DNA from 2 places in the Exiguobacterium sp. s80 genome. Region 2 is predicted to be linked to the other one. Evidence: riboswitches for the same ligand, from Rfam matches in the RefSeq annotation. Region 2 holds a riboswitch; the other holds the start of a gene.

Region 1 (11,251 bases), on a different contig from region 2:
AAAACGTTTACGTCGCTCATCGTTTCCGCACTTGTCCTTTCATCAACTCCTTATTTTGCATCAGCAGATGATTTAAGTGAACAAAAAGCTAAAAACGAACAAAAGCAACAAGAAAACCAAAATACACAAAAAAAGCTTGAGTCTTCTGTGAATCACGAAGGTGAGAAAATTTCGAAGACACAACAAGAAGTGAATCGTTTAGACGAAGCATTGAATGAAAAAATGTTTGCCGTCGAAGCAAAAGATCGTCAAATCAAGGCGACAGAAGCTGAAATCGTTGAACTCGGTAAGCAAATCGAAAAATATAAAGCCAAGCTGAAACGTCAAGAAGAATTGCTCGGCGATCGTTTACGTGTCATGCAAGAAAATGATGGTAATTCGATTAAATGGGAAGAAGTCATCTTTGGTTCGAAAGATGTCGGAGATCTCGTCAGCCGTGTGCTAGCGGGGAAATCCATCTCACAACAAGATGATAAGATGATTACGGATTACCAGAACACGCAAAAGAAATTAGCGAATGCCCAAGCAGAACTTAAAGATAAAAAAGCAAAGCTTGTGACAGAGAAAAAAGAATTAAAGCGTCAACAGGCAGAGCTCGAACAACAAATCAGTGAACGAAACAAACGCATTAAAGAACTTAAGAAGCAAAAAAAGAAATTTGAGACACAGTTGATGGACGCGAAAGAAGTTCAACAAATCTTGATTGCGCAAGAAAAAGCAATCGCGGCAGAAAAAGCGGCACGTGAACGTGAAGCACGGATTGAAAAAGAGCGCAAAGCACAAGAAGCACGAGAAGCAAAAGCCCGTGCTGAAGCTCAAGCAGCACAAGCAGCAGCCGATCAGGCAGCGGCAGAAAAGGCAGCAGTTGAGCAAGCTGCAGCAGAAAAAGCGGCAGCCGAGCAAGCTGCAAAACAAGCAGCGCGTCAAAAAGCAACAACGAATTCAACAAAACAATCAACGCCGACACCAGCGCCTGTAACACCAAAACCAGCACCAGTAGCACCGAATCCAGCTCCGGCTCCAGCTGCATCTTCAGCATTGTTCATTCATCCGACAAGTGGTGCGACTACACAAGGATACGGCTCAGCAAGTGGTGAAAATGGGTATGGATTCCATAATGGAATCGACTTTGGTGCACCGGTTGGAACACCAATTGTCGCAGCAGCAACAGGAACTGTCATTACGGCTTCTAGTAGTGGTCCTTACGGAAATCACATCATGATTGCTCACCAATTGAACGGAAAAACGTATACGACGGTTTACGCGCACATGAGTTCATTGAATGCGCGTGCAGGACAACGTGTCAGCCAGGGACAACAAATCGGTGCACTTGGTAGCACGGGTAACTCGACTGGACCACACCTACACTTCGAAATTCATGTCGGTGGGTATATCTACAGCGGAACAGGCCCTGCAAATAGTGTTAATCCTATGTCAATGTTATAAAATCGTAAAAGAACCTCTACATTGTAGAGGTTCTTTTTTATACAGTTTGAATAATTAGTTGTTATATTACAAAATAACGTTTTCATTTGAAATGTAAATGAAATTTTTCTGAAACTATTACGGTGCTATAATCAATTTCAGATAGTTTCACTACGGAACAGGACTTCAAAAATCGAATTCATACATAAGCGAGGAACTCACATATGCTAAAAAAGTTATTTTCTACCGTACTATTAGGGACGTTATTATTGACGAACACCCCAATCACTCAAGCGGCTACAATCAAAGAAAAGAAAGCAGATAATGCAGCTGAACAACGTAAACTAGAAAAATCAATCAAAAAACAAGAATCTAAAATTTCAAAAGAGCAACGTCAAATCAATGCGATTGATGCAGCAATCAATGAAAATATTTTTCGTGTCTCAGAAAAAAATAAACAGATTCGTCAGTTGAATGAACGAATTGAAGAGCTTGAGGCAGACATTATCCATTATGAAGAAATGTTAAAACGCCAGGAAGAGCTGTTAGGAGACCGCCTTCGTGTGCTTCAAGAAAATGATGGGAATTCGATTAAATGGGAAGAAGTCATTTTTGGTTCGAAAGATCTTGGCGATCTCTTTAGTCGTGTGATGGCAGGGAAAAAAATTGCTGAACAAGATGACAAGATGATTTCTGCTTACCTTGAAACGCAAAAAAAATTAGCTGATGCTAAAGCGACGCTTGTGGATAAAAAGGAAGAGCGAGTGAAAGAAAAAGAAGCCCTTTTGGTTCAAAAAAAGGAACTCAACCAGCAAATGAAAGCACGTAGTGCAACCTTAAAAAAATTACGTCAAGGTAAAACAAAATTTACGACAAAACTTCTGAATGCGAAAGAACTTCAAGCGACATTAGAAGCGCAAGAACGTGCGATTGCGGCAGCAAAGGCAGCAGCAAAGGCAGCAGCTAAAGCAGCAGCGGAAAAGGCAGCAGCTGAAAAAGCGGCAGCGGAAAAGGCGGCGGAGGCGGCGGAAAAAAATAACGCCGGGACGTCTAAGAAGGTCGTAAGTGCTACGCCAGTCGCTAGTGTTCCGAGTGGTTCGGCGCAGTTCGTTCGCCCTGCGTCAGGAAGTGTTTCACAAGGATTCGGACCAGCGAGTGGTGCGAATGGGTATACTTTCCATAATGGTGTCGACTTTAGAGGGTCAGTCGGATCATCAATCGTCGCAGCAGCTTCAGGAACGGTCATCACAGCAGGAAGCGGTGGACCGTACGGAAATCACGTGATGATTTCACATTTCTTGAATGGGAAAGTGTATACAACAGTTTACGCGCATATGAATTCATTATCAGTTCATGCTGGACAAACGGTCTCGCAAGGGCAACAAATCGGTACGCTCGGAAATACGGGAAACTCGACGGGCGCACATCTTCATTTTGAATTGCATATTGGTGGTTACCAATACAGTGCGACAGGACCAGCTAACACAGTTAATCCATTAGCATACTTATAAAAACGAGCTTCGGCTCGTTTTTTTTATGGCGCTATGCTACAGTGAAAGAGAAATTTAAATCATGAGCAACTAGGGGAGCTGGAGGAATCTGGCTGAGAGGAAAACCATTCTGTTTTCGACCCTATCACCTGATCTGGATAATACCAGCGTAGGAAAGTTGAGATTGAAGACATGAATAAGTGACCACACTCGTTGGTTTTTCATGGCGTCGTCTGCTTTTTTACAGCGGACGGCGCTTTTTTTCGTTCCGCTTTCTCCTTGTGCTCTCATAGAAAGTGAGGTCTATCGATGAAACATGTACTGACGATTGCTGGATCAGACTCTAGTGGTGGAGCTGGAATTCAAGCCGACTTAAAAACTTTTTCTGCTCTTGGGGTTTACGGTATGAGTGTAATTACTGCTATCACAGCGCAAAATACGTTAGGCGTACAAGCAGTTGAAGATGTATCACCAACGCTTGTCGAAGCCCAGTTGAACTCGATTTTTAGCGATATTCGTGTAGATGCCGTTAAAATTGGGATGGTCTCGAATGAAAAAACGATTCAAGTCATTGCCAAATGTTTGAAACATTATCAGGGACCAGTCGTCTTAGACCCCGTGATGGTCGCAAAAGGGGGGCATGCGCTGTTAAGGAAATATGCTGAACAAGCATTAATGGAGCATTTGATGCCGCTTGCAACCTTGACGACCCCGAATATTCCGGAAATGGAACGCATGTTAGGGCAAGCGATTTCGACAATTGATGAAATGAAGCTGGCGACGACGGAATTCGCACAAAAACGAGACATCGCTATCCTGTTAAAAGGCGGTCATCTTGAAAGTACGGATGCCTCGGATATTTTATACACGGAAGGGATGCATCATCTGTTTCAGGAGGCACGATTAAAACGCCAGCATACACATGGTACTGGATGTACATTGTCTTCCGCGATTGCGGCACGTCTTGCGCTGGGAGATTCCCTGAAGGATAGCGTGATTTATGCTAAACGGTACGTAACTGAAGCAATCCGGCATGGATTTGCCTTAGGGAACGGAATCGGACCGACACATCACTTTTATGACATTTGGAGGGAAACGGATGCTTACAACCATTCATGATAAAAAACCATTAATTCATCATTTAACGAATGCGGTCACGATTAATGAGTGTGCCAATATGACCCTTGCGCTCGGGGGTTCACCTGTCATGGCGGAAGATATCCTAGAAGTCGAGGAAATGGTTGGACATGCAGATGCTGTCGTTATCAATATCGGGACATTGAACGCAGCTTCACGAGCGTCGCAATTGTTGGCAGGTCAAACGGCTAACCGATTGAAGAAACCGATTATTTTAGATCCAGTCGGAATGGGGGCGACGACACTTCGGACACAATTCACGAAAGAGTTACTCGAAGCAATTCATTTTACGGTCATTAAGGGGAACGTCTCTGAAATCAAGACGCTCATCGGTCAAGTCGGACGTTCAAAAGGAGTCGATGTCGCTTCCGGAGAGACATTAGATTTTCAAGTCGTCCATGAGTTTGCTGGACGGCTCGGGACGACTCTCGTCGTAACGGGACCGGTTGATTTCATTACAGACGGCAAGCGACAAGTAAAACTAACCGTAGGAACGCCACGACTCGGACACATTACAGGGACAGGTTGCATGACGGCATCGCTCATCGGAACCCTACTTGGAGCAGGGTATGATGCATTCGAAGCAGCGACCTATGGGACGTATTTAATGGGAAAAGCGGGTGAAGTCGCAGATGAAGCAGCGGGACTTGGTGATTTCCGGATGGGGTTGTTCAACGCAATCAGCTTAACTACAGAAGAAAGTTTGAAAGGGGTATTGACCAGTGGAGAATGATTACACGGTTTATGCGGTAACAGATCGGCGCTTTCACCCGGACGTTGCCTTGATTGATGCGGTCGAAGCAGCAATAAAAGGTGGCGCGACGATGGTCCAGCTTCGTGAAAAACAGGCGCAAGGGAAAGAATTTCTCGAACAAGCGAGTGACTTGAAGAAAATGATGTCTCGTTACGGCGTCCCACTCATCATCAATGACCGGATTGATATCGCACAAATCGTCGGTGCAGGTCTGCATATCGGGCAAGAGGACATCCCTTTGAAGGAAGCACGTAAGCTGTTACCGGAAGCCACGATTGGGGTTTCTGTTTCAACCGTTGAACAGGCAATCGAAGCAGAGCAAGACGGGGCAACTTATCTTGGCGTAGGGTCGCTCTATCCAACGGCGACAAAAGACGATGCGAGTCAGATGACAAACGAAACACTCCAAGCGATTCGCCGGGCTGTTTCCCTTCCTCTCGTCGGGATTGGTGGAATCACACATCATGTGGTGCCCGACTTATTCGAGATGCTTGAAGGATATGCCGTCGTCTCTGCCTTATTCGCAGCACCAGATATTGAACGTGCGGCACGAGAGTTCAAAGAGGCGGTTCAGACTGCGCGTCAAATAGTATCAGACCGGGTATAATCACTGAAGAGGTGATGTACGTGAAATGGCAAGTCATTCGCTTTCGGGGAGGCTGGATTCGGTATCGAATCGAACCACAAATCATTCGAATCGACAACCGTGGAAAGTATCATTTAGGTTGGAAATTGTTTCCCTATCCGAATCGTTATGCATTTGAATTGGCGGTTTTGTTAAAAAACAAACACCAACAACGATATAAACGGCCGCTGTTGATTAAAACGGCATCCATCGCTACGGAAATCTGGGGCCATACACACCTCGATTTATTTTATCGAGTGATGTTACAAGTACCGTTACCACGCTTCCTATCGAATCGATATAAGGAGCGATTGCGAAATACAAGTATCATCGATATCGGTGTACGGGCTGTCGATACTAATCGAATCGTTTGGGATATCGGGAATCGATTAGGGGGATGGGCAGTTTTTCGTACAATCCAAAAAAAACATCGGAAATGAATCTTCACCTCGCGAATCATCGTAGTCATCTTACTTGCATTTGTTGTTTTAGGATGGTGCAATAGTTTGGAGGAGAGGTGAAGACAGTGGAGGCACCACGCTGTGAGACGATTGCGATCGATAAAAAACGTGCGACTGAAATTGGTCATGCCGTTGAGAAAATCCCGACGCTTGAGATTGGGAAATTGTTTAAAGTGTTATCGGACGCAACGCGTCTACGAATCGCTTATGCATTGACGGTCGAGCGAGAACTTTGTGTTTGTGACGTATCGGCATCAGTTGATTGTTCGATTGCGACGGCTTCGCATCACTTAAGAACGTTATTGAAACAAGGTCTCGTCAAATATCGTAAAGAAGGAAAAGTTGTCTATTATTCACTTGATGACCATCATGTCTCGTCGTTAGTTCATTTGGCAATGGAGCATGTGAATGAAGGAAAGGCTTCTTCTTGAGAAAAATATAAAAAACGCACCGCAGTCCGATAAAGAACTGCGGTGCGTTTTTTAGCTTTTTCACGAAGCTAATCGTATGAAACAACAGATTATTTGATTCGATGGAAGAACGTGATGGTCACACTGATGAGTAGAAAGGCTAAAATGGATAGACTAAAGCACATCCGTTTATAGGATGCTGTCACGAGCGCCGTATTTTCGAGTTCTTGATCTAATTCGGTATACAATTGATCTTTAACTTGAGCAAGATCTTCAAGAATGGTCTGCGTGGTCTGCGTCGATTGTTTCGCTAAAGCGGTAGCTGCCTGTGAACCGTTTGTTTCATAAAGGCTGAAAACGGTTTCGATTTCTTTTTCCCATGCATTGTTACGGACCAATAAATCTTTAATCGGTACAGGTGTTTCGTTCGAAGCATTGAGCACACGGCGTAAATCATGAATTTTGGTCGTGCAGAAGTAGTATTGTTCAATGTAGCGGTCGTCTTCATAGAGCAATAGGCCGCGAACGGCATTTGCCCGATCCCGATTGTATTCGACGAGTTGGTCGACCTGTTTAATCATCGGGATGTTATGGGCGTGCATCTCTTCTGTCATTTTTGAAATGGTACGATAACCTGTCAAGGCATAGATGAGAGGAATCGAAGCGAACAAACTGACTAAAAGAATGAGAGAGATGCGGTAGCGCCAAAGTTTATTCATGCAATCATTCCTTCGTAAGCTAACTGGTAATGTCATTAGCTTAACCACTAATTCCCAAAAAGTGAAGAGTTATCTATTTTTTAGGGGAACATCTTTTGGTTACGGGGATCCAATCGTTTTATATTTTGAGATGAAACCTGAAGCGATACCAAACGTAGACGTATATGATGGGTCAGCCTTCGTTTACAAAAAACAACCCACCTCATGACAGGGGGGTGTCGTTTCATCGTGTGCGGTTCATTTAAAAAGAGTAGGAATGTTCTTTGTAATTTCCGAAGACGGTATGAATCTCAGAGAAGGTGACGAAGGCATTAGGTTCGACAGAAGAAACAATTTCCTGAAGACGAACGATTTCATTATTCTGTACGACGACATAAACCATCTTCTTTGTCCGGTTGGAATAGCCACCGCGCGCATCGAGAATCGTGACACCACGACCAAGTTCTTTTGTGATGACGTCGTTGATTTCATCTGCTTTTTCACAAATGATAATACATTGTTTAGAAGCAGAGTAAAAACTATAGACCGTTTGCAACGCCTTGGCGCGAACGAAGCTCATAATTAATGCATACATAACATGTTTTAAGTCGAAGACTAGCCAAACTAAGATATAGATCACTAAATCCTGCATTAAAAAAATACGCGGGAGCGGCCAGTTATGAAAGCGGGCATAAAAGAACTTTCCGAGGATGTCGAGTCCACCTGTCGAAGCGCCGCCAAAGAAGATTAATGCCATTGCGAGTCCGGAAACTAACCCTGCAAAAATGGAGGCGACGAGAGGATCGTTTAATGACTCAGGAACCACTTGTGTTGGAATCCAATCAATTAAAAATGAAGAAATAAGGACGATAATTCCTGAAAGTAGCATGAATCGTTTTCTTAAGAAGCGAAAACCAAGTAAGAAAAGCGGGATATTCAAGACAAGTTGGGTCAGTCCGATAGGCGTATTGAACAACTCTTGGAAAATAAGTGTGATTCCCATGATGCCGCCAGATCCAATGTCATTTGGAGATAATAAAAGGCTGATATAAAGGGAGTAAAGAAGTGTACCGATTAAAAGGAAACTGATTTTTTCTGTTCGTTTTTTCTTGCTCGTTTGTTTAGTCTTCATTGTGATTGATGAGAAATCCTCATGCTCCTCCTTTGTAAAGTATCTGCCTGCAAGAGTACGCCTATATAGCATTAAATTCAACCCCTCAACTGAAAAATATCGTAAAAAAAATGTGACGCGGGTCGAAAGGAATTGAGTGAATTGAAAAAAATCCTTTTATTTTTATGCTGTGCGCTCATTGGATTAAGCGCAGGTTCCGTTTTTATGTTGCATTACTCGAGGGAATCCCCTGACAATAAGTGGCGTGATGGAGCACTGGTCACCCGATATGTCGGAACATCGGTTACAAATACAAATGCAATGACAGGATTTATTGAACGATTTCCATTTTCAGACGCACTTAAACAAGTAAAGATTGAAGGGACTACCGTCTCCTTACGTTATGAAGTGACGGGTAAATCCAGAAAAGAATGGGTCGGGACAAATCATGAATGGATTGATCCGTCTACACCCTCTTTTATCAAAAGTCGATTTTCGCAACTCGTCATGCACCATACGCTGGCTCTTTTTTTAGCGATTCCTAATGTAATGACAGTTGAAATTCAATATACGGATCCTGTATCAATCCTTCAAATTAAAATCACGCGTAATGATTTTGAAGGGTATACACCACGCGATATTGAGCGAGCTTCGACGTCCACTAACCGCTTTAATCGTGTAGTTATTGACGACTATGTATTAGTTGAATCAAGACGAAAATCCTTTCTAGAATACTTCCGTTCACAACTCAAAATATACCCGTAAAGTAGTTGTATCTAGCAAGAAAAAGCTTTTTTCACAAACTTGACACAATGGTATCGTTTACATGTCATTCTTTCGTAAAAACCTTAAATAAGGGGTAGGCAGGGGTTGAACATCTTATAAGATGGAAGTATGATAATAAGTGAACAAACATTGTGAAGTGTTGAACAAGAAGAAAGCGAGGTTTCTACAATGAATGAAGTAGAAGCATTAGAAGGGCTAAGAAATAAAGCGGTTAAATCAACTAAAATGCTACAAATGCGTCCACTCGAATATTTAGTTCGTGCCATGCTTGCTGGAGTATTCATCGGTTTTGCTATCATATTTACACTCAAAGCAATCAACGGACTTTATCTAAATGAATCGGCTGCGATGACGCTCGTCGGTGGATTAACTTTTGGTGTTGCGCTTGTCTTAATCGTCTACGGCGGTGCAGAACTGTTTACAGGAAATACGATGTATTTTACTACGGCGACGATGCGTGGATACACTACAAAAATGGATACGTTTAAAGTATGGACGATTTGTTTGATTGGTAATGGTCTCGGAGGACTTGCCTTCGCGTTACTCTTTTCGCAAACTGGAATCATTCAAGAGTTAGGCGCAAACAACTGGTTGTTCGCTGTCTCTGAATCGAAAATCCATCACTCGACATGGGAAATTTTTACGCGAGCAATCTTCTGTAACTGGATGGTTTGTTTAGCGATTTTCATTCCGAAAAACATGAAAAATGAATTGGCACAAATCATGATGATGATGGTTTTAGTTGCTGTCTTCTTCGCATCAGGTTTTGACCATGTCATTGCCAATATGGCATTGTTCTCAATCGCGCTTGTCGTACCTCACCCAGAGGCGATTTCATTTGCCGGAGCAATCCATAACTTAATTCCTGCTCTCTTCGGTAACATCATCGGTGGAGCACTCTTCATGGGAATGGTTTACACATGGTTGAATAAAGAAAAGCTAGAAGTGGATCAATCAAAACAACAAGCTGCGACAATCAACATCGCGACGAAAAAAAAAGCATAAAGAAAAGGTAAGGTAGCGACGGGTTTTCCCGCCTCCCTTACCTTTTTCTTTATTCGAGATGTTGGAAGCGATCGACATCTGCTGCGAGTTCTTCATAGATCGATTCGACGATTTGAGCATCATCGAACAGACCGAGAACATTTTCGTCAGGTAGTGCATCGACTGGGGAAGTAAAATAGAGCACAGCCGTCAATAATAATTGTTCTTGTTCTTCCTTCATCGAAAAACGTTTTTGATAAAGGGCACGTAACATCTCAAGTAACTGTTTAAGTTGGAAATACAGCACGAGTTCTGCTTCACGTTCGATATCAGACCCTTCTTCTGAAGCGATATCTTTTGTTAAATGTGCTAAGCCAACTTCTCCTCGAATCAATAAATCTTCCTGTGCTTTGTGATCTCCGACTAACGCCAATGCCTGACGGTGGAAATATGTGTAAGCGGATTTAAAATCTCCTGGTACGAATTCCATGTTCAACACTCCTTCTCTACACCTAGTTTCACCTTATTTCTTGCAAAATTGCAACTCTTTCGTGAAAATAAGAGTAAGAGACGAAAGGGGATTACATAATGCCGACTCAAGAACAACTCAAAAAGTATGCAGCACTCGCTGTACGTACAGGAATCAATTTGCAATCCGGTCAGCAACTAGAAATTCGTGCTGGCATCGAAAATGCACCACTTGTTCGTGAAATTACACGTGTTGCTTACGAAGTAGGCGCATCGAACGTTTACGTGCAATGGTCAGATGATGAAATGACGAAAATCCGTTATTTCGATGCACCGGAAGATTCGTTTGACGCATTTCCAGAGTGGTTAAAAGCACGGTTCGATCAGTTAGCTGATGAAAAGACAGCCTTCTTATCTGTCGTCAGTGAAGATCCAGATCTTTTAAACGGAGTCGAGTCGAGTCGTATCGCGCGCGCGAATAAAGCAGCAGGAGTTGCACTAGCCAATTGGCGTAAATTCGTCATGAGCGACAATGTAAGCTGGTGTGTCGTTGCTGCACCTTCAGATGCTTGGGCGGCTAAGGTATTCCCGGACTCGGAAAACGCTGTAGAAGAGCTATGGGAAGCGATTTTAAAGGCAACTCGTGTCGATCAAGCAGATCCAGTCGCTGCATGGGAGAAACATGATCACAATCTCCGTACGAAAGCGACATTCTTGACGGAGAAAAAATATAAAACACTTCATTACTCGGCACCAGGGACGGAATTATCGATCGAGTTACCAGAGCGTCATGTATGGCTCGGTGGTGGTGGACCGAATGCGGACGGTGTTGATTTCATCGCGAACCTTCCGACGGAGGAGGTCTTTACGTTACCGAAGAAGACAGGAGTCAACGGTCATGT
Region 2 (11,251 bases):
ATCCTCCTTTTGATATGTAAAACGTCATAATATTCATCGTCTCTCCCCTTTCTTCATTAATCATGGCACATGAATATCATAATTTCAATGATTATCGATGATCAAAAGATAATATGAATGCAATCCTATGTATACATTATTAAATAAGCTGTAAACATTTCGACATCGAAATGTTTACAGCTTATTTAAGTTTTCCTACTTAGATGTTTTTATATATGTTTTTAAAATGCTTCTCCCTGTTTTATTCTTCATCATAATAATCCGTGATCTACCATATTATTATCATTCAACACATTGGAAGAGATTAAAAAGATTAATAAAGAATTAATAAGAATTAGAAAAAGACTTCACTACCTCAAGCCTTTAATACCAACAAAAACAAGACATTTTGCAATTTGGGAAACGAACAGCACAATTTGTAGAAATTCAAAGAGTATTGTTTTTTAAGCATTCATTTAATGATTTCGTTCAGAATCTATTGAATAAGCAACTCAACAACCTGTTTTTATAACAATAGAATTTGTTTTTTTTCCTAAATCGTATGGCATATTGATATTGTCCTTGGATGGATCAATACAATGAGTAGCATGACGATGAATTCGATCAAAAAGACTTAAAATGGCGCGGTTTTGTTATCTTTTCACGACTATTTTCAAAAAAAAGCATGACAAATAGACCATCATGCAATGGCCAATTTTTCCGATACGACTCGGAGTCGTTCATTTAGATAGAGAATTGGTGATTCAAAGAAGAGGCGATAGAGTTCTGCATCTTCAAGACGGTCCCCGTATTGGTAGAAATCGTTTCGAATCGAACGAATGACTGCATCACAGGCAGCAAATCCGTACGTATCACTCAACGACTGCAGCGATGTTTGCGGAACTTCCAGTGCATCAAAATTTACGTAGTCACGAGCGACTTCTCGAAGATCGAACCAACTGATCAACGTACGCGCCCGTTCCGCTTCCCGGATACGCTTACTGTTGATCTGGTCTTCGAGTTTCACGTGAAACATTAAAGGACGTGTTACGGTATGTATGCGCTTTTTAAGCGAGACATTCTCTTTAACAGCAGATAAGAAATCTTTCGTGTTCTCAACCAAATGCACATTAAAGAACTGCGATAGTTGATCGAGCAGCCCTTTTACAGCCAAGCGATGTCCACAGTAACGCGGTAGGAATCCGCGTACTTCATCATAGGTTAAAGTTGCTTTCTCCTGAGACTGGACATTCACGTCCCGCTCTACTTGTACAAGAGCACGTAACGCGACGCGAAGGATATTCACATGCTCAATATCCATCAGTTGGCGCACCATTTCACACCAAAGAGACGTATAACCGGTCTTCGATGTATACGTACCACCTTCTTCAAAAAGATCACGGTAGTTTTCGAGATAATCTACGAGTTCAATGGTGACGACTCCAGAGAAATGAATCGAGTAGCGAATAAGTCCAACTGATTCAAAAAGGCGTAGGTTATTGTGTAACGATCGAACTGACGTACGCGCATAGTGAGCCAATGCTTCACTTTCCATTAATGAGAGAACACCTTGATCATCGCAATGAGATAAAAGCGTCAATAAATGACGAATACGAGATTTTGTCCACTTCAATGCTAAGAAAGGTCCTGGAATGTTATAGTGATGCTGTTCATATAAGAAACTGTCTTGACGTTTTGTCCAACGTGTTAAACCGCTCATCGCGATCAGTAATTTATTAGCGACCAATACATGACGATTTTCATGTTGAAATGACATACCTACACCTCCCCTACTCTGAACTATTATTACTAGTATCCTGTTCAGAAAAGGAACTGTCAAAACGCGGTTTCGGTACGGTCAAAAACGACCAATGTGCTAAAAACGTTGATATAAAGCCGTTTTCAAGTATAAAAAAGATGTCATTTCAGTACGGTCAAAAACGACCAGAATCTCTGAAATCCTTATATGATGCGCTTTCTAGAGGTTTTTCTTGGGTAAATTCATACATGAAGCGATGCAATATGTCATTCTGGTACGGTACATAACGACCAAATGATTAAAAGTGTCATTTCAGTACGGGATAAAGAGACTAAAATGTTCAAAAGTGTCGTTTGAGTACGGTATATGACGACCAAATGGATCAGATAACCGCTTTAAAATAATTTTTAAAAATTCTTCTAAAGTGCAGAAGTGTCATTCTGGTACGGGGAACAACGACCAAAATTACAAAACTGTTGTTTTGGTACGGTGATCGGCGACCTAAATACATAAAGTGTTGTTTCAGTACGGTCAAATCCGACAAAAATGCTAAAAATATAAGAAAAAGTGCTGTTTCAGTACGGTGAATAACCTCTGAATTTGAAAAATGGTCGTTTTACGACACGATTCGACATGTACGATCAATAGATATTCTGGAGAATAAGACATCCAATTAATAAGTGAGTTCTTACAACAAGGAAAAATGTAGAAAAATTAATAAGAACAAATGTTCTTATTTTGTGTTTGCTACTTCATATACTACCATCTATGTTGGTACTACATTACAGATCTTTTGAAATGATCGTTTGTATAAATATATGATTGTGATTGTCGAAGTTTACATGAGCATGGCTGAGTGCTTGATGCTACTTATTTTTGATTAGTGTATTGCTGTTAAAGCGATCATAAAGCGACCATATTTTTCAATGGCAACATGACACGATTGCTAATCTCGATTTAATAGGACAAAGACAATGTAGGCTAGGCATATGAGAAAAAACGCTTATTACTATCATATAGTTTCAAGGAAAATCATAACTAGTATTTAAAAGAGCGTACGAGATTCATGATCTCATACGCTCTTTTATTTGAATTTATGAAGAATGGAAGAAGACTACTTTCTATTGATCTGTTCGATATTCCTTATAGGAGAAGGGCATTGCGGCGATCATCATGTTCCCAGCGTTCCAAGGGATGGAAGTATAAGAAATAGTAGTCACCGGACCGATGCCAATCTTGAATGATAAAATCAAGTTCTTTGATACGATCCAAGTTAGTTTCAAGCTCTTTCAAGTTTTCTGCTTTTCGACTCTTATTAAATCGAATCGAGTGTGTAAACTGGCGCCAATGCCGTTTCGCGGGCATTGCTTCGTTTAACTGATACGAGTTAAGTCGTTCCTTTTGAAGTACAAAGGATAAATGATAAGCGAACGTTCCTTTTAATCGCTCAATCTGTTCTCCATAGATACTGATGATCTGTTGTTTTAACAAATCATCATAGACTTCCTCTGAGACAGTGACAGTAATTTGCGTGTCCCGTTTAACAGAAGAAGCATTACTAATTTTAACAGAGGAGAAGAGACCGAAGATCGAGAGATCCCCTTCCTCATTTCTAACAGCTACGCGATAATAACCGAGTTTTACAAGACGTTGGGTTGTGAGGGTATAGCTTTTTCCGCTATCGTTCCCATAAATCTTTTTAACAAGTTTTGAGATTGGGAAGACGATCTTTCGACTCGTTTGAAACGTCACATCGCGATATGACAGAATCTCGTTAAAGGCCTCAAAATCACGAGCATCAAGATCCGGGACTTTTCCGTCGAGTTCTGCAAGAAACTCGTTACTGACGAGAACCGATAAATTCGCCGGGATACCTTGTTTGTATTTAGGAACGACAGCAGAGAAGTCGTGGAGATCAAGAGATAAGTCCGTCAACATACCTTCTCCTTGATGAAACTTTTCTGTCGTATTTTTCATGCGATCAGCGATTCCAAAGAACGGTACCGTAATCGAGGTAGAAGTGGCAACATGTGCCTTTGGCTGCGCACGTTTCAATTCTTTCGCAACCTCTCCGATGACCATTAGAATATCAGTCCGCATCGTTGTCGTTTGCTGGTTCTTCGTTTTTTGTCTCCAATGTGGATACGTATGAATCAGCAAGTTATTATTTTCAGCCCATTCTTCAAGTTCCTGTATGTGTTCTTGCATCAACTTCTCAACACTATCAGCGGAGAACTTTCTTTGAAAGCCTTCTTTTCCCGCAATGTCCCAATACTCAAGGTACATTTTATGAAGGCCACGTAGTTCTTTCATCGGACCTTTGTTCTCAACATAGTTTTTTACGGCTGCCCGTACCCAGCGCCGTTTTAATTTCTTAAAGGAATAATAACGTAGCTTTTTGTAAACATCTTCTTCATTTTGAAATTCATAAAATTCTTCATAAAGTTGATTGACATAGCATTCGACATCAATGATATCGATGGAAATCAGTTGTTCGGTAACATCGTTCTCGAGCAGTGTCTTTGCTGCTTGAGAGACAACAAGTTGTCTATGTTGGACGGATGAGGTAGAGTCCATAATGCACGCCCCCTTAATTCGATATAGCTAGCATAGCATGTCTGAAGAGGAGTGGGGAAATTAGATAAAAGTGTGCGCCGGCGCACACTTTTTAAAAGTAGACATCGATTTAGATCTATCTTACAGTGTTTAAACTTTAGAGCGTTTGGTCGTTATCCATCACGAAGACTTTTTCCGTTATGAACGATTGTATTAACTGAAATAAGAAAGTATCTGTGATATCCTCCAGTGTAGAAATTCTTTTCAATGGAAGTTGACCCGCTAAACCATGCATCCGTTCCTCATTCCCAGCCCACCAACGCGTGGCGACAGCTCCCGGAGAGATACAATTAACGCGAATGTCAGGTGCAAGTGAGATAGCAAGTGAGCGTGTCATCGTATGAATGGCTGACTTAGTGGCTGCATAAGGAATGGAAGAACCGATACCGTTCACTCCCGCTACGCTCCCAAGGTTGACGATTACACCTGTGGATTGTCTTTTCATATGTGGTACGACTGCTTTCACACAGTGGAACATGCCCTTTACATTAACAGCAAAGAGAGAATCCCATACCTCTCCCGTCACTTCATCCAGTTCATTCATTGGAATCTGTGACGTGATGCTTGCATTGTTCACCAAAAAATCAATCTTTCCAAACACCATGAGGGTATGAGTGACCATATCCTGAACTTCGTGTTCTAATGAGACATCTGCTCGATAAGGAATTGCCACATCACCATCGTTCATAATTTTTTTTACGACCTCTAATGCCCCTTCTTCAGACTGACTGTAATTGACGATAACATTTACTCCTTCGGCGGCTAAACGGAGCGCTGTTGCACGCCCTATACCGGATCCAGCTCCTGTCACTATAGCTACTTTATCTTTCAAATTCATTGACAATCTTCCTCTCATCCTATGTGATTGATATCATTATGCTTCTATTCGAGACGAGAGTATAATTCTTGATAATGAACGGGATATCACTACGAGTGATATCAGAAAGGAATGATGCTATTGAATACCTAGGATTTATTGATTTTCAAGCATGTAGCAGATCTACATTCGATTTCGAAAGCAGCTGAGAAGTTGGGTTATGTTCAATCGAACGTCAGTCAGCGGATAAAGATTCTTGAAGACGAGCTAGGTGCTCGTTTACTGATTCGGAGTAATCGTGGAGTGAAATTAACAGAAGAAGGAACTACGCTGTACAAATATGCTGAGGATATCCTGAAGTTGATGCAGGATGCGAAATCCGCAATCGATAAAAATAAATGGAGAGAATACTTGGTCATAGGTGCAACACAGACTGTATCGGCGGCGTTGCTTCCAAAACTCTTTTTGCTCTTCATGAAAGAGAACAATGACATTGGTATGTCGATGAAGACACAAGATAAGCAACAATTGCAAGAAATGCTCTTCTATGGTGAAATTGACGGCATGTTTGTCAACGGATTATTCGACGAAGAGCGCTTTGAGTCCGTACATAGTTTAACTGAAGATATAGTAATCTTGTCACATCAAGACTTCAAATTTGAAGAAGATGGATGCCCGACGCGCATCGTCAATAGTGATACTACGTGTACGTACCGGAACAAAACAATTGAAGTCGCGAAGGACAAGGGATATACAGATCCTAGAATAATAGAGTTCGATACACTCGAATCCATTTTAAATGCTGTAGAGTCAGGAATGGGCATGAGTGTCGTACCGAAGCGGATTTTAGATAATCGAAAAACGATACAGGGAATCATCCAATCTGATTTATCTACGCCTGTTCGAATAGAATCTATAGTTAGCCTGAAAAGGAAACGTAGCAAAAGTCTGCAGAAGTTCATTCGCTTTATAAAATCATTATCTCTGAACGTATGAGACTAAGGTATGATCATGTAACATAGAGAACAATTTAAAATTGAAATTCAAAACTAAGCATAAGAAAGGTAAGTCTTCCTCAAAAGTGAAAGTGAAATAACAAAAAGTATGCGCCGGCGCATACTTTTTGTTATTTCACGTACCATATTAAACATAAAAAATTGATTTACCACGAGGAATAGCTGATGTTTAATTTAACCTTCGAAAAGAAACGAATAGTCATTAATATATCATTTATTCTTTAATTGACTGGAGTGAAGAGGTTAAAGATCATCATCACGATGTTCATAAAATATGATGAGAAAAGTTCAAGGACGGTACATATGAATCAAAAACCTTGAATGGATAAAGAGGTTTCACGTGAAACAAGATAATATTAACTCTAATACACATTTTTTAATGAGATGATTTGATCGTTTGAAGAACGAAGTGGATTGATGGAAGGTGAATGAAAGGGTCCTCCGATTAGCTACTTGAGACATAATTCATGAGTCTTTCAGAATTACCATAAATTATGTAATAAAAAAGTGTGCGCCGGCGCACACTTTTTGGAATGAATAAGACAACAAATTGATAGAGATAAAGAGGTAGAGATTTGATCTGAAACCTCTTCAATAGAGAACGTATGATTGATATCTTTTGTGGTTTTATTCATCGTATATCAATTTTAAATTGTGTACATAAATAAAGTTAAATTAGAATAAAAAGGCATTTGTGAAGTTCAAATACGAAGGAGAGTTTGTTACTGACGTCAGTTCCAATCACATGCATTTCCATCGTTATCGCGGTCTAAATCATGGGGATCAACTGCCGGACCACCGGCAGCTAGATAAAAATCTTGAGCGGCTTGGGCGCTGGAAAAATCACCACAGTCGCGATCTGCTCCAGAAGGATCGTATTCAAGATCAGTTGCTACTTCTGTATCTGTTTCATCAACGTATTCCTCATCAGATATACTCTCATCTTCATTTATCATTTCGCTGCTTGCTAAAGAGGCTTCGAGTTCGTCGATTTTCTCTTTTGCAGCACTGTGTTTCGCCTCTTCTTCTTTGAGTTTACTCTCTAAAGCAGTACGTTTGTCTGCTTCTTCCTTGTAGCTTTCAACGGTTTGCAAACGTAATTCTTTTTCTCGTTTTAACTCCTCTTTCAATTTTTTCGTTTCTTGTTGCTGCTCTTTTAGTTTAAGTTGCGTGTCCTTTAAAGATGTTTCTAACTCTTTTGACTCTATTTTTATTGATTCCAACATCTTTGTTTCCTTGGTAGAAGACCCGGCTTCAATTTTTCGTGGTTCATTTATTCGGTCTACCATATAGATAGAAATTGAAAAAGCAATGAATACACCTAGCCAAACGATAAAGGTTGGGTACTTCACTGGATTTCGAAGCCTTGGTTTAAAGTAAAAGTATAGACCAATTGCTGAGATGAATAAGCCAATGAGACTCCAAAAGGTGATAGTGAAGAGTAAAAGATAGACAATAGCAATCACGACGAGCAATAATACTTTTCGGATATTCATAAGTTCAGCTCCTTTAAGAATATTTGTAGTTTTATTGTACATATTTACAAGGGAAAATAGATTAGGAATTTATAGTTCTTTTCTAAAATAAAAGCTTGTAAAGCTCGAATACTAACTTGAATAAAGTATAAGCAATTACTGATCAAACATAGTTGATAGCTTTTAAGAGAATAAACTTACATCAATCTAAGTGACTTAAAAGTAATCAGAATAGGCTGTATTTCGCAGTCGATACACAAAGGACTGTCTATCAGGAAATTGTGAATGACTCGGTAGAGGAAAAAATGATTCATAACTTAGATAATGAGAAAGGCATCTAACTTATCAAAGAACTTAACTCTTACGTAATTGTGCAGAACTCCAATGCTTGTATGGGAAAGAAGATGAATCGTTGATTGAATTGGTACGTTTTTATTCAAAAAGTAGTAAAAACGTAAAATAGAGTGCGTATACTTTAAGACGAAAAAAATTAAATATAAACTGAAGAGAGAAGACGACATACTTACTACTTAATGGCCCTCATAAGATGATTACGCAAGATAAGCTTTATACATTGCAAACATAAATGATTCGGACTACTAGATCACGTAATTGATCAGAAATATCGAATCGCTCGTATATTAAGACATCATTAAAGAAAGAAAAAATGATAATTAATATTGCCTAGTATAAGATGTGACCGTAACAAAGTAATCCGAATTAGATAATAATCCTATTTTTACGCTCGATCTTTAAAGAAATACTATTAACGAATCGCTTTCATCATCATTGACAGGTGTTCACAAGACTACTAAAGTGAAGGTAACTTAAATAGAATCACTAGGGGTGTTATTAAACTGAGATGAGTAGCTACTCAAACCCTTTGAACCTGAACTAGGTCGTACTAGCGTAGGAAAGTGTAAACTCTGATGAACAAGCGGAGACGATGATGTCGCTCTTTGCTATGTGGTTATTTAGACGTGCGCAACTTTCCTTTTGGAGAGTTGCGTTTTTTGTTTACTACTTCGCTATTTAAGTTGCAAAAATGGATGAGGGAGTGGACAAGAATGAGCAGAACAGTATTAGTGACAGGAAGTAGCCGAGGACTTGGGGCGACGATTGCAAGGGTGTTAGTGAACAATGGATTTAAAGTGGTGATTAATTACTACAAAAGCAAAGAGGCGGCAGAAAAACTTGTGAGCGAACTAGGAGCAGAGAATGCACTTGCCTTGTATGCCGATGTTACGAAGCGGGAAGATGTTGAGAGCATGATGCAATCCGCAACAGCACATTACGGTCAAATCGATGTTGTCGTCAATAATGCATTAGTAGATTTTAAATTTGATCCGGTTGCTCAAAAATCGTTCATCGATTTAGAGTGGGAAGATTATCAAAAGCAACTGGATGGAACGCTAAAAGCTGCTTTTCACACCATCCAAAGTGTCCTACCACAATTTATGGAACGAAAGAGCGGTAGTATCATCAGCATTGGAACAAACCTCTATCAAAACCCCGTCGTTCCTTATCATGAATACACAACAGCAAAAGCAGGTTTAATTGGTTTCACACGCAACCTGGCCGCAGAACTAGGTCAATACGGTATAAACGTGAATGTCGTCTCCGGTGGGTTATTGAAAGTCACAGATGCGAGTGCTGTGACATCCGCTGAAGTATTTAATCTTATTGCTCAATCGACACCATTGAAAAAAGTGACGAGCCCAGAAGAAGTGGCTCAACTGGTTGCCTTTTTGGCATCAGAAGCAGCATCTGGGATTACCGGTCAAAACGTAACAGTCGATGGTGGGTTAACGATGAATTAAAGCGAGCGTTTTAAAAAATTCTCAGCTTGTAAGAGAAGGGATTCGTGAATAGAAGATGACGAATAGAAATCAGTTAAATATCGGCGTTTTGTTATATGGTTGTGGTCATCATCAAGCCGCATGGTTAATGCCTGATTCTGCGATTAAAGAGATCGGAGAGAGCCGCTATTATCAGCGTTTGTCTCAAATAGCGGAAGCTGGATGTTTAGATGCAGTATTTTTTGCGGATAATCAATCTTTTCCGGCTAATAATGCAACTGATTTACCTGCCTTTTGGTTGGATCCTTTAATTAATCTAACGGCTATTTCTCAAGTGACGGATCATATCGGATTAGTTTCTACGGTATCGAGCACGTTCTCCAATCCGTATACAGCAGCAAGGCAACTTCTAAGCCTAGATCACGTGACGAAGGGGAGGGTAGGCTGGAACTTAGTGACCTCGATGACGGATTGGGAAGCGTTAAACCACGGGATGGATGCACTTCCACCGAGGGAGGAACGGTATAACAAGGCGAACGAATTCGCAGCATTGATGGAGAAGCTATTTTTATCTTGGGATCAAGCGGCTTTTCTTGCGAATCGATCAGATAACCAATTGATTGATCCTGAACGTATACAAGTTATCGATCATTCTGAAGCCTATTTCAGCGTAAAAGGTCCTTTGTCTACGCCGCGTAGTCCCCAAGGAAAGCCAGTAGCGATGCAAGCGGGGGCTTCTGAAGAAGGGATTGCCCTTGCAGCCAAACATGCGGATGCCGTATATTCTGTGTCATGGAATTTTAGACAAGCCCATGCTTTTCGTGAAAAACTCCATAAGAAAATTACACAAACTGAATCACCAGATCGAAAGATTAAGATATACCCAGGCTTAGTAACGTATGTTGGTAAAACAAGAGAAGAGGCACTAGCCAAAAAAGCCGAACTAGATGAAAAATTACCGGTTGAAAATGCGTTGAAACAATTGAGTTTCTTTTTGCAGCAAGATTGCTCCACATGGGATCTCGAAGCAAAGATTCCGACCTTACCATCGATCGAGGAATTTTCCGGACCCATCGGACGCTACCGAACGATTCTAGAGATTATCGATGATACAGATCCGACGCTCAAAGAACTATTAGGCTATTTAGCAGCAGGAGGAGGACACCTGACATTGATTGGTACTCCGGAAGAAATTGTGGATCAGTTGGAATTTTGGTTTAACGAGGGAGTAGCAGATGGCTTCAACTTGATGCCGCCGTCACTACCGTCAAGTTTAGAAGATTTTGTAGACATGATCATTCCTGAATTACAAAAAAGAGGATTGTTTAAAGTGTCCTATCAAAGTACTACATTTAGAGAGCATCTAGGTTTAATCGATTAAATTAGATGAAAAGTTTAGTTAAATTCCGAAAAGATTTCGAAGAAAGCCTTGAAGATCAAATATGAATCGGCGTGACTTAAGATTTACGAACTTTAAGATTTAGATGAAAGGAACGATACAAATCTCAGTGTTGCAAAATCTCAAATGGGAAGCTCAGCATCCAGAGGATATTGAATTATATCGTGAAATCTCAGAGGCGCGATTATCGCGCTGTAAAAATATAATCACACTGATTTAAATGTTAAAAAGCGACATTTGTAATATGATAATCACAATTTTTAAAATTAAAATGCTATATTTTTCTTATACTAATTAAAGGGGGAGTTTTGTTTGGCTGGTACTTTTGACTCTTTGAATTCAATTTTTTACTTGTTAGTTTTTCTGGTTTTATTAAATGTAATCTTCTTGG

The links. A riboswitch is a leader RNA that binds a small molecule or an ion and turns the genes downstream of it on or off. The one in region 2 is predicted to bind thiamine pyrophosphate.
Region 1: linked by a shared signal. The riboswitch ahead of thiD (bifunctional hydroxymethylpyrimidine kinase/phosphomethylpyrimidine kinase) and the one ahead of KNP94_RS14195 (3-oxoacyl-ACP reductase) in region 2 are both predicted to bind thiamine pyrophosphate.

What each region holds. Positions count from the first base shown of each region.
Region 1 is NZ_JACSMP010000005.1:111,158-122,408, reverse strand. It holds gene KNP94_RS10840 (murein hydrolase activator EnvC family protein) at 1-1,446, shown strand, start outside; gene KNP94_RS10835 (murein hydrolase activator EnvC family protein) at 1,650-2,936, shown strand; TPP riboswitch at 2,998-3,108, shown strand; gene thiD (bifunctional hydroxymethylpyrimidine kinase/phosphomethylpyrimidine kinase) at 3,225-4,034, shown strand; gene thiM (hydroxyethylthiazole kinase) at 4,015-4,785, shown strand; gene thiE (thiamine phosphate synthase) at 4,775-5,413, shown strand; gene KNP94_RS10815 (hypothetical protein) at 5,428-5,871, shown strand; gene KNP94_RS10810 (ArsR/SmtB family transcription factor) at 5,958-6,323, shown strand; gene KNP94_RS10805 (CHASE3 domain-containing protein) at 6,413-7,021, opposite strand; gene KNP94_RS10800 (YitT family protein) at 7,263-8,132, opposite strand; gene KNP94_RS10795 (hypothetical protein) at 8,265-8,876, shown strand; gene KNP94_RS10790 (formate/nitrite transporter family protein) at 9,066-9,902, shown strand; gene KNP94_RS10785 (DUF1232 domain-containing protein) at 9,952-10,371, opposite strand; gene KNP94_RS10780 (aminopeptidase) at 10,470-11,251, shown strand, end outside.
Region 2 is NZ_JACSMP010000010.1:30,547-41,797, forward strand. It holds gene KNP94_RS14165 (ParA family protein) at 1-37, opposite strand, end outside; gene KNP94_RS14170 (hypothetical protein) at 680-1,756, opposite strand; gene KNP94_RS14175 (hypothetical protein) at 2,882-4,315, opposite strand; gene KNP94_RS14180 (SDR family NAD(P)-dependent oxidoreductase) at 4,452-5,192, opposite strand; gene KNP94_RS14185 (LysR family transcriptional regulator) at 5,331-6,167, shown strand; gene KNP94_RS14190 (hypothetical protein) at 6,919-7,683, opposite strand; TPP riboswitch at 8,495-8,595, shown strand; gene KNP94_RS14195 (3-oxoacyl-ACP reductase) at 8,730-9,482, shown strand; gene KNP94_RS14200 (LLM class flavin-dependent oxidoreductase) at 9,538-10,842, shown strand; gene KNP94_RS14205 (hypothetical protein) at 11,173-11,251, shown strand, end outside.